Regions from separate parts of the Paenibacillus sp. FSL H7-0357 genome, predicted to be linked through region 3. Evidence: riboswitches for the same ligand, from Rfam matches in the RefSeq annotation. Region 3 holds a riboswitch; each other region holds the start of a gene.

Region 1 (3,733 bases), 2.2 Mb from region 3:
TGTCTCCGGCCGCTGCGGCTGCAATCCAAGAGTTGCTGCCAGCAACTTGGTGAATTCAGCCCGGGTCAGGATCCCTTTTGGCGCATAAGCGGTTCCGTTCATCCCGTTCACAATCCCCCTAGCCCCCAGCACCTCTACAGCTTGCTGCGCCCAGTGGCCTGACATATCTGTGAATTCAGCTCCGCGCAGCATTACCGCATATAGTCCGGAAGCTATAATTCTGGATTGAACAACGGCGTCTTCCGCCGCAGTCACTCCGCCAATATAGTTCCATATGCCTTTTGCCAGATCGTTGCTATAGATTCCAAGCTTCTCACGACCTGTCGTCCAAGGCGCTTCCTTCGGGTACCCTACCGTCAGCTTGGCCGGCATCAGGAACGGAGCACTCGCTTGCACCTGCCACGCAGAACCTGCCTTCAGCAGTTTTTTGCCTGTTGCGTCGAGCAGTACTTCTTTCTCCAGCTCAGCTTGGGCCAAGCTTACAGTGGTATTGTCAGGGAAGGTTCCTGCTGCAATCTCCAGCCGTGCCCAGCCATTCAGTACAGACAAAGTACCTCCCGCACTTCCGATAACCTGACTGTCCTTGGCTCCGGTCACTACAGTGGTCTTCACTTCCGGGGTTGCACCCGGACTCGGATCTGCGCCTGGATTTGGAACTGCACCTGGAGTTGAGGTTGTCCCTGGAGTTGGAGTCGTTCCTGGCGTTGGGGTTACCCCTGGACTTGGAGTGGCTCCCGGACTCGGAGGGGTTGATCCTTCTTTCAGGTCTATCGACTCTATGTAATCATCCTTCTTGCTGTAAAGCAGTTTATCCCCGGTAATGCCGATCAGCTTCGTTCCGGGCTCTATTGCTGGCAGTGATTTCACTGCATATGTAGTAAGGTTCACTTGCTGCAATGTGGCAGCACCGTCCCTTTCCTCTTGAAAAACTGCCTGTCCTTCACCTATCGACATGAAGGCATACTGGGTTCCTCCAGGCTTCATCTCGGTGAGATCCACAGGCAGAGCAGTTAGGTCCTTGATATTCAAAATCACATATTTGCTCTCGGAAGACCCATTTTTTTGCTTAAACAGCACATCGCTGCCGTTAAAAACAAACCAGTCCACATAGCTTGCTCCGCCCAAACTAACAAGTGCACGCGTAGCCCCGCTTTTCAAATGGAGCAGACTGAGCCCCCCGTCACGGGCATTCTTATACACCACATTGCCGCCGGCCAGCACCGGGAAACGTCCTTCGCCGAGGTCGGCTTCAACACCCGTAGCCAGATCATGATAGATCATGCTGCCGTAATTTTTGCGCTCGTACCAGACTACACCGACTCCATCTGTAGTCGGATTGCCATATGTGCCAGACTGTTTGTTAAGCTTTCTTCGGGTACCCGTCTCAAGATCGGCAGTGTAAATATCCCAGTTCAGTGAAGACTCCTGCTCTGTTCCTTTGTCGGCCCACACTGCAACGTTGCCGCTCACATAAGGCGCATCCTTGGCGGATGAACCCGATGTAAGAACAGTGCTGGCACCACTGGCCTGATTCATCGCGTGAACCTGCTTCACCCCGTCGGCCTCTGCTTCCAGCCATACAATCTGGTCGCCGGATACGTTATAGTCCGTTCTACCCGGATCGGTCCCGGCAGCCAAAACCTGCTTCATGCTAAGGCCTCCGCTAAACAGGCCCACAAGCATACTCACCGCCACTGCGGACACAACCGTCCGCGAAAACTTCCCTTTCCTTCTAAACCTCATTTACTTCTCTCCCCCAGCGCTATTTGTAGGCACGCCAAAAAACCAAGTGCCTTGAGCGGCCCGGCTGTCTTAACATCCTCCTTTGGATGAAGTAGACCCGTGGCTTTGCGTCTCCGACTTTCGTACGGATTTGCCTTTGTTTCAAACTCGGTTTTTCTGTCCCGTTATGGGTATGCAGGTGTGACTTTAGTTGTACAGGACTCTTTCTTTATCGGAATTTATCCCTATTAAATTAATAAGTCCTAGTTCTCCCTTACTTATATACCTTTTCCTTTTTTCGGAAATAGGCCTCATTCTTCGACATTTGTAAAGATTTAAAACAAATTTAGAAACAAAAAAACGGCATCTCTGCCGTTTAATTGTGTTATAGACTCTCAGGATTCGAACCCAGGCCCTATATAAAGGATTTCACTAACTACTCCTGCTTTAATGCTTGGCTGCGGCTGCAGGTGCAAACAGCGAGTTTGCAAGTAGAGCTACCGTTCCTTTATACACTGCGTGCGACGCTGCGACACTTCCCAAATGTCCTCCTATGTGCAGGTGAATCACTCCGTGAAGAGAGGACCAAATCGTACCTACAATAAATTCCGCATTTGAATCACCAGCAATTAGGCCTTGCTCTTTAGCGCTGACAATCACGGACAACAAGCGCCGCATAGCAGTAACAGTGCCTTTCATGCTCTGCTCATCCGGTTTGAAATCTGCAAATGCTCCCCCAAACATCAATTTATAGTAGCTGGTATAGCGCTGGCCAAATTCCCAATACACTTCTGCCAGATTAATTAAATACTGCTGCAGATCCTCTGACTGTGAAGCACTCTCAAATTCGCTCGAGAGTATTTTGCAGCCCTCCAGATATAATTGCTGGGCTAAACCTTCTTTATTAGCAAACAGACTGTAGATGATCTTGGTCGAGCAACCCATCTTCTGAGCTACTTTTCGCACGGTGACAGCTTCCGGCCCTTCTTCCTGAAGAATAAAGGCTGCTGCATCAACTACGAGTTGACGAAGACTAGCTGTGTTCTGTAAGCGGGCTTCCTGGTAGGTTGTCAGCTTTCTATTGCTTGCGTCAGCAAAATTATTAGGTTCATTCAACTTAATCGCCTTCTTTAGTTATGTTGTTATTCTCGGGAAACGCAGTTTCCAATCATATACCACGCATTCTATACAGTCGATTCCACAAAGTCAATCATACATGCACATATCTTCTTGCAAATTTTAAAAAAAGAAGGTTTGACTTTCTCCAGCCAGCAGGTTACTATGATTTCAATAGGAAACACTGTTACCAACTAACAAGCTAATATTGCTTTGGGCACTACGTTTAAAGTAATTTTTTTCGCACAATCGGTAACATCGTTTCCTAACGAATACATCGTTTTAATAGGAGGAGTAATTTTATGAATATTCAAGGAAAATGGTCGCTAGTCACAGGTGCCTCTTCCGGCATTGGCGAACAATTTGCAATACAGCTGGCTAAACAAGGAAGCCATCTGGTTCTCGTAGCCAGATCTAAGAACAAACTCGATGACTTGGCAGCGGAACTCGAAAGAAGCTATAACATCAAAGTCAAAGTCATAGCTATGGATCTTACGGAAGCAAGTGCACCAAGCGAATTGTTCCAGCAATGCCAGCTGTTGAAACTTGAGATTGAGCTGCTGGTCAATAATGCCGGATTTGCCACTCATGGGAGGTTCGAGCAAATCTCAGGCCAGCGGCAGCATGAGGAGATTATGTTGAATGTTGCTGCCGTCGTAAATATGACTCATTTATTCTTGCCGGATATGCTGCGCAGAAGCTCTGGTACTGTGATCAATGTATCGTCCACCGCAGGATTTCAGCCGCTCCCCTATATGGCTGTGTATGGGGCAACCAAAGCTTTTGTCTTGTCCTTTACAGACGCATTATGGTGGGAGAATCGTGACCGTGGAGTCCAGTTCTTTGCACTTTGCCCCGGTTCTACAGATACAGCTTTCTTCACCGTCGTGGGGAC
Region 2 (3,733 bases), 3.1 Mb from region 3:
GCAGCATCTGTCGGAGCGCTGAAATCATGTGTTCCTGAGGAGAATACGATCATATCCAAATCGCTTCCGCTGAGCCCACAGCTCTTCAATAGCTTTTTGGATGCTTCAATAGCCATATAAAGCGTGCTCTCTTCATAGTCCGCCGCGTAATAACGATCCTTACGGCCAAAGAACTCCCAAATGCCGATAAGCTTGTCCGCTGAAGATCCGGCCTGCAGAGCCAATTCCTCATTGCTGATCTTATAGGCAGGATGGTACACTTCGGTGCTTACTATTTTGACATTAGCCATGGTTGACCACCCTCTGCTTTAGATTTAGGATATACGATTTAGGATTTAACGATTGCCCAAGCCTCTTCCACCGTATCCACAAAATGTCCTTTAAATCCGGCGCTTGGAGCTACTCTCTGTAATTGAGATTTGGCTACTACTTTCTTCGGATTCACCAGAACCGCATGTTTAAAACCGTTATACAGCACATAGCAGCGTTCCAGAACCGGTAGTATCTCCGGCTTGAAGGGCGCCATATCGTTGCAGTCAATAATCAGAGACATCTCGTGGATCGGCAAAGTCGGCATGGACGCCTCGAATATTTCCACTTCTTTTACCGTTTCAGCCAATTCGGCAAATCCATGCAAGCTGATGAAGATGGTGTTGAATTCCGGGTACATTTTAGTTTCTGCGATCATTTTTTAACGACACTCCTCTAGTTGTTTTTTTTCAATTTGCGGTTGCGGGATTCATTGGAAATAGGTTCATACCCAAAATTTACCGCTTTACTACTATCGTCAAATTGCACTGTTTTTTTGATAGTTTCTGAAAATTCATTTATGGCGTTCTGACTATTGTACGAAGCACAATATAGTCATTTGCGTCGCGTGAGATCAGTGTGTCTTTATTGAAATACACAAAATTGTCCGCACTGCGGTTTCGTTCCCCAAGCAAAAAGAGTTCCCCGTTTCGGAGGTTCACTCCGCGGGCTACCAGTTTATTGTTCATCATTTCCGAGAACACCGCATAATTGTCACCCACGATTAATAGATCATTCCGGTCGCCATTTACCCATTCACGTTTAAGCAATACTTTAACCGGAGCTCCGGCTTTACTGCGGTCCATCGTCATATAAATGAAATAATTTTTGGTCTTGCCGGCAGCATCCACTTCTTTGGAGTCAATCATCCAGACAATATCTTTACCATTCGAAGCTACGAGGTTGAAGGATTCATTTTCTTTCAGCTTGTAAAGCTCAATTGTTTTTGAACTTGGCAGATCATACAGATACAACGTGCCGGTGTCCCATTTGCTATAGATGAACTTGTCATCTACAAACTGGTGGACCTGATCAAAACCGAGATCATTGATGGTCTGAGTTTCCAGCGTCGTTTTGTTAGTGAAGTAAAAATCTGAGCCACTGCTGTGTGCATAATATTTGTCACCCACACCCAGTAATTCCGGAGTTTTCACTTCCAGCGGAAGCTCGCTTGTTTTTTTTGTTTTCAAATTGTACTGTACCAGCTTCTTCGGGTAGATATTAATTCGTTTAGTCACTTCAATTGTAGACTCATAATAATAAACACTGTCTCCCAGGAGCTGCAGGTTCGTTTTGAACGTGTTAGTAGAAGTGACTTTCTCCGTCGTCTTCTTCTTCCAGTTATGTAAGTACAGCTGATAAGCCCCTTTGCTATCCTTCTCCAGTGAAGCGATCGTGTCACCCGTGAACTTGTAGTTGTAGTCAAGCGGCATGTTATATGCAGTTTTGACATCTGTAAAAGTGTACTTCGCAGCTGCGTGGACCGGAGTAGCAATCAGGGGTCCTGCAGCCAAGGCCGCAGCCAGAATAAACGCTAAACCTGGCCTTATTTTGTGGCGAATCTTCAAAAACATGTTTTTTTATTCTCCTTTTGTTGTATTTAGACAACAAAAAACCAAACTACATGAGCGTCCCCGCTGTCATGCCGCTTTCGTGAGCGGTTTAGACCGGTGGCTTTGCGTCTTCCGCCTTTCGGCGGAGTTGCCTTTGTTCATCAGCTGGCGCTTCCGAATCACAAACATATTTTGGTATTTATTATCTATCTAAATTTATAATTCGACAAGAGTAGTCATTATCCTTCTTTTTTCTCACATTCAAATATTGTTCGCTGTATCTGTTTTGTTACGATAGTGCATAGATCCGTTTGACCATAAAATCGAAAAAACGCTGATTCCAGTTCTCTGACAGCCGTTCGGTCAAGTCTGCAATCAACACCACAGCGAGGTCCACCAGCTTCTGGACACCTGAAGGGAGTGCGTCCGGTCCAAGAGCATTTAACGCTCCTGTTAACTCATCCAGTTGCTGTGGACTGAGTTTGTGATGCAATCTCTTAATGCCGAGCTGCGCTGTAGAAGGATCTGCTACATGCCGCAGAACTATCATTAGATCTGCCGCCAGATGACTGCCAAGCCGGTGTGCCCAGAGCAAATCGCCGCGGAGATACGCGGTTTCAAATTCCAGAAGACTGAAAGTGAAACCGGAAAGGATTCTCGTAATCTCTACATCCGACATGGGGAAGCTCTCTGCTTTGTAGTTGGCAAGACATCCCTCGGGATCATGCAGGACAAGGATTTGCTCGGTTTGTTTCAGACTCTCCTCAGTCACTGTATAAAGATCGAAATGCAGACCGTCTTCAAACACGCCAACAATTTGTGGTCCTACGAAGTTAGCTTCCGACCAGAATATCAGCGGTTTATAGCTCTCCATATAGGATATTCTGCGCGTTAAAAAATCCGTCAAGCCCTCGCTGTGGACCAAACAGTACAAATCAACATCCGAGTAAACATCCTGCTGTCCTCTGGCATGTGCACCTTTCAGAAATACCGCCCTGACTGCCGGATCATCCTTTACAGCCAAGCCTACCTGACGGATTGCTTCGTCTTGTTTCATTCTCTCTTCCCCCTGCAATGTGTAGTATGATCTGAACATAATCTTTCTTTTTTATAAAAAGTGAGAAATATTGTGGCGCTGGTGCGTCTTATATACAAATAAATTAATGGGAGGCACTGGATGAAGGCACAGGAAAACGACAAACAAATCATTGCCGAAGTGCTGCAGGGCAACCGGGAGGCCTTTGCGGTACTCGTAGACAAATACAAGTCGAGCTTGTATGGTCTGCTGCTCGGTATGGGCGCCAGTCACCAGGATGCACAGGATTTGGCCCAGGAAACATTTATCAAAGCATACCAGAAACTCCGCGAGCATCATGGCCAATCAAGCTTTGCCGCTTGGCTGTACGCCATTGCGATCAACCACTTCAGGTCACTGAAAAGGCGGAAATCCCCTGGCCTAACAAGCAACTTACTGGAGGAGAAGGATCACGGGCCAACCCCTGAAGAGCAGTATATGCGTAAGGAAGACGAGCTTGAAATGCACCGGAAATTGGCCAAGCTTCCAGAGCGATACCGGATTGTACTGCTGCTTCGCTATACCAATGAATTATCCTATGAGGAAATCTCAGCGATAACGGGAATGCCTATGCACCAGGTCAAAAATTGTCTCCACCGCGCCCGTCAAAAGCTGAAGAAACAATGGTCGAAATCCAGGGAGGGTTCCAATGAAAAAATGGGCTTACACCAATCACAATGACTTGTCCGGCACTGATAACGATCTACTGACGGATTCACAATTGTATACAAGCTCTAATCTAGCTGATGATTTCACAGAGCGCGTTATGGAACAAGTTCGCAATACAGAGATACAG
Region 3 (3,733 bases):
TCGAGCTTCGCTTTCTCCTCGGCTTCGAGTTTCGTCTTCTTCTCAGCCTCGAGTTTCGCTTTCTCCTCAGCTTCGAGCTTCGCCTTCTTCTCAGCCTCGAGTTTCGCTTTCTCCTCGGCTTCGAGCTTCGCCTTTTCTTCCGCTTCGAGCTTCGCCTTCTTCTCAGCCTCGAGTTTCGCTTTCTCCTCGGCTTCGAGCTTCGCCTTTTCTTCCGCTTCGAGCTTCGCCTTCTTCTCAGCCTCTTTCAGTCCTTGGATCACGTCAGCGGCCTCTGTATGCATCAACGAGGTTTCGTCCGCATAACTCCTAGCCTGTTCGGCCGCGGTCGATGCCTGATGATAGGCTGCCTGCACATAAGCGTCCACTCTTCTGATGGAGCTTAGCTTTCTAACCATCTCCTGAAATTCGCCCAGCGTTAGATTGGCTTGGCTGAGCAATTGTTCGAATACCGGGATATCGTTATTTTGTGCGGCTGTTAATTGATTAAAATCGACCTCATATGGAGAAAGTCTCTGGTTCACTTCATTGACTTGCTGCTCCAGCTCTAATTGCGAGCGTGTTAGATAGCCTTGAAGCTCAGCTAAAAAAGCAGCCGCGCCGGCCGCAGCCTCACGCGTTTGTGCAGCAGCCTCTTGAATACCTCCAATACGTCCCTCTGCGGTCTCCGAGTCCGTATTCTTATCCGTTATCTCCGCTAGCACCTCTCTCGCCGCTTCACGCTGCTGGACCGCAAGCTTCATCGCTTCGCTGGCTTGGTTGGCAATGTGATCGACCGTGCTTGGAAACACAAATGCTGTGGTGATATTGGATGATTCGGTTGCTGCGACGTTAGTCAGCAATGCATACGTGGGCGTTGTAATTTGGCCGATGCCATAAGCCGAAATCACTACGATCCCTGCAATTTGGGGAAGCGTATACCGACGGATGTTTCTATTCCGGGAAGAACGTGAAAGCCTCACAGGAGCCTCTCCTTTAGCTGCTTGCAATTTCCTGCAAACAAGGTAATCTATTAACACCCAGCCTTTATGACGAACGATTTTTGTTCGTTATTAAGAACCATGACGTAAGTATATGCCATTACTCCTACAAATCAAAAATCTCATTTTGTTGCAATATTCTTAATAAAGAACGATTTATAGTTAAAATTCTGCTTTTAGCTTCATTTTCCTCAGCTTATCGTACTTTTTAACGAACGTTTTCGTATGAAAAATCTAAATGATACCGTAGAGGGAATAAAAATAATGGGGATGTGGAGTGGAAACGACATAAAAGGGGGATCATTCATACCGGAACTGATTCTATAGTGCTTTGTCCGTCTTCCGGTTATTTGTTATACTGTAACAAAAAGTACGGAGGGGCGTTTTTATCGTGCCAGATAATATGGGAAGTCGCATCCACCATCTCCGTCTGGAAAAAGGCTTGTCTCTTTCGGAGCTTGCGGATAAGGCTGATGTGGCGAAATCATACTTAAGCAATGTGGAAAGAAATATACAATCTAACCCCTCTATTCAATTTATTGAAAAAATCGCTGACGCACTTCAGGTATCCATTCATGCGCTGCTTTACGGCGAGCCTTCCGATGTGCAGGAGTCACCTCTGGATGGAGAATGGTCCCGGCTCGTACTGGAAGCTATGGCTTCGGGTATAAGCAAGCGGGAATTCAAAGAGTTCTTGGACTATCAAAAATGGCGGTTGGAGCAGAAGGATTCCTGATTCATGCAGGTTCCTTCTACTGCCGGTCATACAGAAAGGGCACAGCGGAGAGATCCGCTGTGCCCTTTCTGTATGTACAAAAACTTTTAACAACCAACTGCTACATCGCCTGCAAAGTCTTCTCATTAAAAAATTGGCGGATTTCATCCGCTTTGATGCCCGCCTGCTTAGCCGACATCAGCAAATAGACCCATTCTAAATCCAGATCAACTGTCTGCAGTTCTCCGTTGTTCCCCTGGTTGGACTTATCCAAGAAATCTCCTCCTAAGATTACGCGTCCCCAGGCAGTCCGGCCGTCGTAGTATTTCTACATTAGACCCGAGACTTTGTGCCCCTGTCTTTCGGCAGGTTTACCCTTTACTGGATCCTTTACATGAAAGGATCTGGTTAGAAATTCATGAAACCGTTATCCGCAATAACATTATACAATATCTTACACGAAAAGTGTGTCGATTTATGGGAATATTGTATAATTAGAAACGGAAAATAATTGATTATTTTGCCAACTGCTTGTACGAATTACTCGATAATCCCAAAAAATTGTAGAACAAGCCTCTTTATCTATATATGTATATATGAAAACTGAAAACAACTTTTTTATTTCGTTCATTTCAATCACACCGCCGCATCATTTTCATATAGTTAAGAAACCAAACTTATAATAGTTCTGTATGAATTAGGCACTGAATCATACCGTTTTGCGAACGGATTCAACCAAAGTATGAATTGATTACCCGCCTTGAAAGTTGCACAATAAGATGAGGAATGAAACCGCAAACATCGAAGCTCCACAAGGGCGCCGGCGAAATTTTGGCGCGCGTGGAGTTCATCCGTTAGGAGGATGTATTCATGGCAGCCAAAGATCCCTATAACGAAACTGTGTGGAGCAAGTATTACGGACCCAATCTGGGTTACATCCAAGAGAAATATGAGCAATTTGTAAAAGATCCAACTTTAGTAGAGCATAATTACCGCGATCTCTTCACCCTTTCCGGCCCCCCTCCATTGGCTCCTGATGCCGAACAGGCACCGCTGCCTGTGGTTTCAGGAGATACTGAGTGGCTTAGAAAGGCCGTAAGGGCATCCAAGCTGATCGCCAATATCCGCATACATGGCCATATGGCCGCCAATATCGACCCGCTGGACCGGGGAAACAATCCGATGGCGAAATATTTGGAGTACGAAACCTATGATCTGACCCGCGAGGATTTAATGGCTATGCCCGCCTCGCTGATCTGGGAGAATGCCCCGAATGACGTTCATACTGCTTGGGATGCCGTTCACCGGATGCGCCAGGCCTACACGCAGACCATTGCCTATGAATTCGGGCATGTGCGTGACGAGCAGGAGCTGCGCTGGCTGAACAGCCAGGCGGAATCTACCAGCTCTCCCGCGCCTCTAAACAACACAGAGCGCAAAGAATTGCTGAAAAGGCTGATTCAGGTAGAGCAATTCGAAACTTTCCTTCATAAAACTTTTGTCGGCCAGAAACGCTTCAGCCTGGAAGGCAATGACGCCTTGGTGCCGATGCTGGATGAAATCGTGCGTGCTGCCGCTCATGACGGTGCGGAACATATCCTGATGGGTATGGCGCATCGCGGACGGCTTAACGTCCTGGCTCATATCCTGGGCAAACCTTATGATATTATTTTCTCGGAATTCCATCATTCGCCGAACAAGGAGCTGTTCCCTTCCGAAGGCTCCATGGGCATCAACTACGGCTGGACCGGTGATGTGAAATATCATCTCGGCGCTGACCGCGCCGTCCGTGAAGGAGAAACCGTCCGTACACGGATCACTCTGGCCAACAATCCGAGCCACTTGGAATTCGTCAATCCGGTGGTTGAGGGCTTCACGCGTGCGGCCCAGGAAGACCGCAGCACTCCGGGTCTGCCTAAGCTAAATACGAATAAAGCCATGGCTGTGCTGATGCATGGCGATGCTGCCTTCCCGGGTGAAGGCATCGTGGCCGAAACCCTTAATATCGGCAAGCTTAAAGGTTATCAGAACGGCGGTACAG
Region 4 (3,733 bases), 280 kb from region 3:
CACCGCTACACGTGGAATTCCACTTTCCTCTTCTGTACTCAAGCCACCCAGTTTCCAGTGCGACCTCAGGTTGAGCCCAAGGTTTAAACACCAGACTTAAATAGCCGCCTGCGCGCGCTTTACGCCCAATAATTCCGGACAACGCTTGCCCCCTACGTATTACCGCGGCTGCTGGCACGTAGTTAGCCGGGGCTTTCTTCTCAGGTACCGTCACTCCGGTAGCAGTTACTCTACCGGACGTTCTTCCCTGGCAACAGAGCTTTACGATCCGAAAACCTTCATCACTCACGCGGCGTTGCTCCGTCAGGCTTTCGCCCATTGCGGAAGATTCCCTACTGCTGCCTCCCGTAGGAGTCTGGGCCGTGTCTCAGTCCCAGTGTGGCCGTTCACCCTCTCAGGTCGGCTACGCATCGTCGCCTTGGTGAGCCGTTACCCCACCAACTAGCTAATGCGCCGCAGGCCCATCTCCTTGTAGCAGATTGCTCCGCCTTTCATCCTTCGTCCATGTGAACAAAGGAATTATCCGGTATTAGCTACCGTTTCCGGTAGTTATCCCAGTCAAAGAGGTAGGTTGCCTACGTGTTACTCACCCGTCCGCCGCTAAGTTAATCCGGAGCAAGCTCCTTCATAACTCCGCTCGACTTGCATGTATTAGGCACGCCGCCAGCGTTCGTCCTGAGCCAGGATCAAACTCTCCAAATTGGTATTTAGAAAGAGCGATTGCTCAATTTGAAACATCTGACGAGAATTTACATTCTCTAATTTTGGATCTCACTTGCGTGATTTCCATACTCACTCGTTGTTCAGTTTTCAAAGATCAAGCTCGTTGTCAGTGTCGATTATCTCGTCACCAGCAACTCTTATAATATATCACGTTTGATTTAGAAACGCAAGCTTTTTTTTGAAACAACTTTTCAGCCATTCCTTATTTACTTGGGTGCGCTCTAACAACGCTTACCTATAATACCCCACATCAATATAAAAAAGCAACCCCTTAAACAAAAAAAGATAACCGGCTTAAATATTAAGCCGGTTATCTTAGAGTAATCATCATTCTACAGGATTAGTAGATCTTAGCTGCTGTATATTTGCTCGACGCTTTGGTGAAGCCTGTTTCTTTGTTCTTACCTAATCCGGCGTCCACTGTCGTATCGATCGTTACCCATTTGCCGTTAAGCAATACTTCATTCCAGGCATGATATACAGATACATAACTCGTATTGCCCATTACCAGCTTTGTCGGAATCCCTTCACTGCGGAGCATAGTGGCGAACAAAGATGCATAATCGTAGCAAATCCCTTTCTTACTAGCGAGTGTGTTGTCGTTGTTCGGGATATAATCCTGCGTAACATTAGCCGCCAAGGTGTAGTCGTACTTTACATTCGCCACGATGTAATTATAGATAGCTTGTACCTTTGCTTCATCAGTGGTCAGCCCTTGCGTAAGCTGCTTAGCTTTCAGTACTGCTTTATCGGAAGAATTCCATTTCACATTCTGTACGGAACTCAAATATACGGCGTTGGTGTTGCTCATGCTCAGGTCTACGGTTTCGGAAGAAAGCACTTTGTATTTGTTGCCGCTGGTGTTCTCTAGGACTGACACTTTATAAGCGCCATTCCCCTGCTGCAGTGGAAACGTTTCTGTAGCTTTGGAGGCATATAAGTTATAAGAGTAGCTCTTGTTGTCTTTAGTAATCATGAGCTTGATACGTTTGTCCTTGGGAACATCATAGGAAACTTGGACAACCCCTTGGCTCAATTGCGATGTATTTAACCAGCCCGACTCTACGCTGGATGCGTTAGCTGTGCTTACTTGAACAGAAGTAACCAGGACGAACAAGGTCAAGAACATATAATAGAACTTCTTCATGGATAAAACCCCTTTCGGTAGCTGGCTGCCATCCATACCCGGGAAGGCCCTTTAGCTTTGCGTCCCTACCTTTCGATAGGTTTGCCGTTATCGTTTAAGCTTTATCTGTTCCTACTACTATTGGAATATACTAGATTCATCTTAAGAACAAACAAAAAAAGCCTCTTCATTCGGTAGCTGGCTGCCATCCTTACAGGGAAGGCCCTTTAGCTTTGCGTCCCTACCTTTCGATAGGTTTGCCGTTATCGTGTTTAGCTTTTATAGTTATATAGTATCATATTAATGCCTAGTTACAAGACCTAAATCACTAGATTTCTACTTAATTCATTTAAATTTTTATAATTTTCGCATTTTATGATCTGTTCTCTTACTTCAAACCGCTTTAGCGTGGATAATCAGTCGATGGGTCGGATTTACCAAAGGATCACACGTAATGAGGGTAAGGATCTTATCTTGTTTATTCCCGTTCAGTACAGACACATCCGTAGGCTCAACAATCGAGATATCATAAACCTCGTATTTATACTCCTGATCGCTTGTCTTGACGGAAATGGTATCTCCGACCTTTACTTCGTTCAGTCTGTTGAATAATCTCCCTGTAGTCCTAGACCTGTGTGCAGCTATGGCAGCATTGCCTATTTCACCGATTGGAGCGGTTTCCTTCATATGGGCTGCGGCATGCTTCATGTTGGCTTTGGTCGCCCCTTCCAATATGGGCAATTTCAAATCGATTTTGTCGATTGTGATAATTCCGGTCACTTTGCCGCCGACCTCTATTTCCTGCTCTGCCGGTTCGGCAGCCTGCACTGGTTCATCCCCAGCTGATTCTTCTGCCAGCAGTGCAGTGACCTCGGCGTACTGTTTTTTCAGATCGGGCTCTGACGAAGGGGCCAGCTCACTATAAGCCTGTTCAGCCTCCTTCAGCAGCTTCTCTTGCTGCCGGTCGTTATACCATTCGCTCGCTTTTGGATACAGCATGACTAGAACTCCTGCAATTATGATCAAATAGGAAAACTTACGCATCAAATCCCCCCGATCTTTAAGATAAAGAAACTCCACGGCCCAACATTTGACTTAAAATACCCATTTACGGCTGCCAAAGAAATTGATGATGACGGTGACGAACGTAACCAGCACTTTGGAAATCAGCACCTGAACTCCAAATTTGTCCGTTAGCAGATGCATCAGCAGCACTGATATCCCCAGTACAACCAGGTTCAGTATGATGAATCGGACTAATTGCATACGGTCAAAACTGTCCTTGCTAGCCTGACTCTTATCCTTAAAGGTCACCTTCTTGTTCCAAAAAAAACTGTTCGCTGTCCCTGCGCTATAAGAAATAATCTGTGCCGGGGTGTTCATCATACCCAGAGAATGCAGCAAGGTAAATACGGCGAAATCAATCAGCGTATTCAGTAAGCCTACAGCATTAAATTTTAAAAACTGGATAAATCCCGCATTCAGCTTCCTATCTGCCATAATCATTGTCCTCTTGCCGCTCCTCATGCTCTCCGCCCCGGTAACCCTTGGTCTCACGCACGATGTACAGCGGTCTATCCTTGGATTCATCATATATCCGTCCAATATATTCACCTATTACGCCAAGCAGCATCAGCACGATGCCGTTAAACAACAAATTCACACCGACGATGGAAGCCCAGCCCGGAACCGTCCATGAGGTAAAAAAGATTCTCTGGAACAATACAAAGAACAGATACACAAAGCTGGAGAAGGAGAGAAAGAAGCCTACATATGAGGCTATTTTCAGCGGCTTATGTGAAAATGAGGTGATGCCGTCAACCGCAAACCGGATCATTTTCTTCAGCGGGTATTTGGTTTCACCTGCAAAACGTTCCTCCCGCA

The links. Region 3 has a riboswitch for cyclic di-GMP ahead of H70357_RS34910 (anti-repressor SinI family protein). Riboswitches for the same ligand answer to the same signal wherever they lie in the genome.
Region 1: it holds a riboswitch for cyclic di-GMP, as region 3 does, so the genes downstream of both, H70357_RS11330 (S-layer homology domain-containing protein) here and H70357_RS34910 (anti-repressor SinI family protein) in region 3, are expected to answer to the same signal.
Region 2: it holds a riboswitch for cyclic di-GMP, as region 3 does, so the genes downstream of both, H70357_RS15175 (hypothetical protein) here and H70357_RS34910 (anti-repressor SinI family protein) in region 3, are expected to answer to the same signal.
Region 4: it holds a riboswitch for cyclic di-GMP, as region 3 does, so the genes downstream of both, H70357_RS03095 (transglutaminase-like domain-containing protein) here and H70357_RS34910 (anti-repressor SinI family protein) in region 3, are expected to answer to the same signal.

Annotation. Positions count from the first base shown of each region.
Region 1 is NZ_CP009241.1:2,625,327-2,629,059, reverse strand. Features, by position in the region: gene H70357_RS11330 (S-layer homology domain-containing protein) at 1-1,650, opposite strand, end outside; cyclic di-GMP riboswitch class I at 1,795-1,888, opposite strand; gene H70357_RS11325 (TetR/AcrR family transcriptional regulator) at 2,170-2,838, opposite strand; gene H70357_RS11320 (SDR family NAD(P)-dependent oxidoreductase) at 3,141-3,733, shown strand, end outside.
Region 2 is NZ_CP009241.1:3,507,442-3,511,174, reverse strand. Features, by position in the region: gene H70357_RS15185 (ketoacyl-ACP synthase III) at 1-290, opposite strand, end outside; gene H70357_RS15180 (hypothetical protein) at 329-688, opposite strand; gene H70357_RS15175 (hypothetical protein) at 828-1,883, opposite strand; cyclic di-GMP riboswitch class I at 1,934-2,025, opposite strand; gene H70357_RS34350 (aminoglycoside 6-adenylyltransferase) at 2,152-2,919, opposite strand; gene H70357_RS15165 (sigma-70 family RNA polymerase sigma factor) at 3,040-3,618, shown strand; gene H70357_RS15160 (DUF4179 domain-containing protein) at 3,587-3,733, shown strand, end outside.
Region 3 is NZ_CP009241.1:408,328-412,060, reverse strand. Features, by position in the region: gene H70357_RS34060 (hypothetical protein) at 1-959, opposite strand, end outside; gene H70357_RS01830 (helix-turn-helix domain-containing protein) at 1,381-1,713, shown strand; gene H70357_RS34910 (anti-repressor SinI family protein) at 1,814-1,966, opposite strand; cyclic di-GMP riboswitch class I at 1,994-2,078, opposite strand; gene H70357_RS01825 (2-oxoglutarate dehydrogenase E1 component) at 2,563-3,733, shown strand, end outside.
Region 4 is NZ_CP009241.1:692,883-696,615, reverse strand. Features, by position in the region: rRNA gene H70357_RS03100 (16S ribosomal RNA) at 1-702, opposite strand, end outside; gene H70357_RS03095 (transglutaminase-like domain-containing protein) at 1,064-1,870, opposite strand; cyclic di-GMP riboswitch class I at 1,884-1,966, opposite strand; cyclic di-GMP riboswitch class I at 2,040-2,121, opposite strand; gene H70357_RS03090 (class D sortase) at 2,243-2,848, opposite strand; gene H70357_RS03085 (GtrA family protein) at 2,945-3,349, opposite strand; gene H70357_RS03080 (glycosyltransferase family 2 protein) at 3,339-3,733, opposite strand, start outside.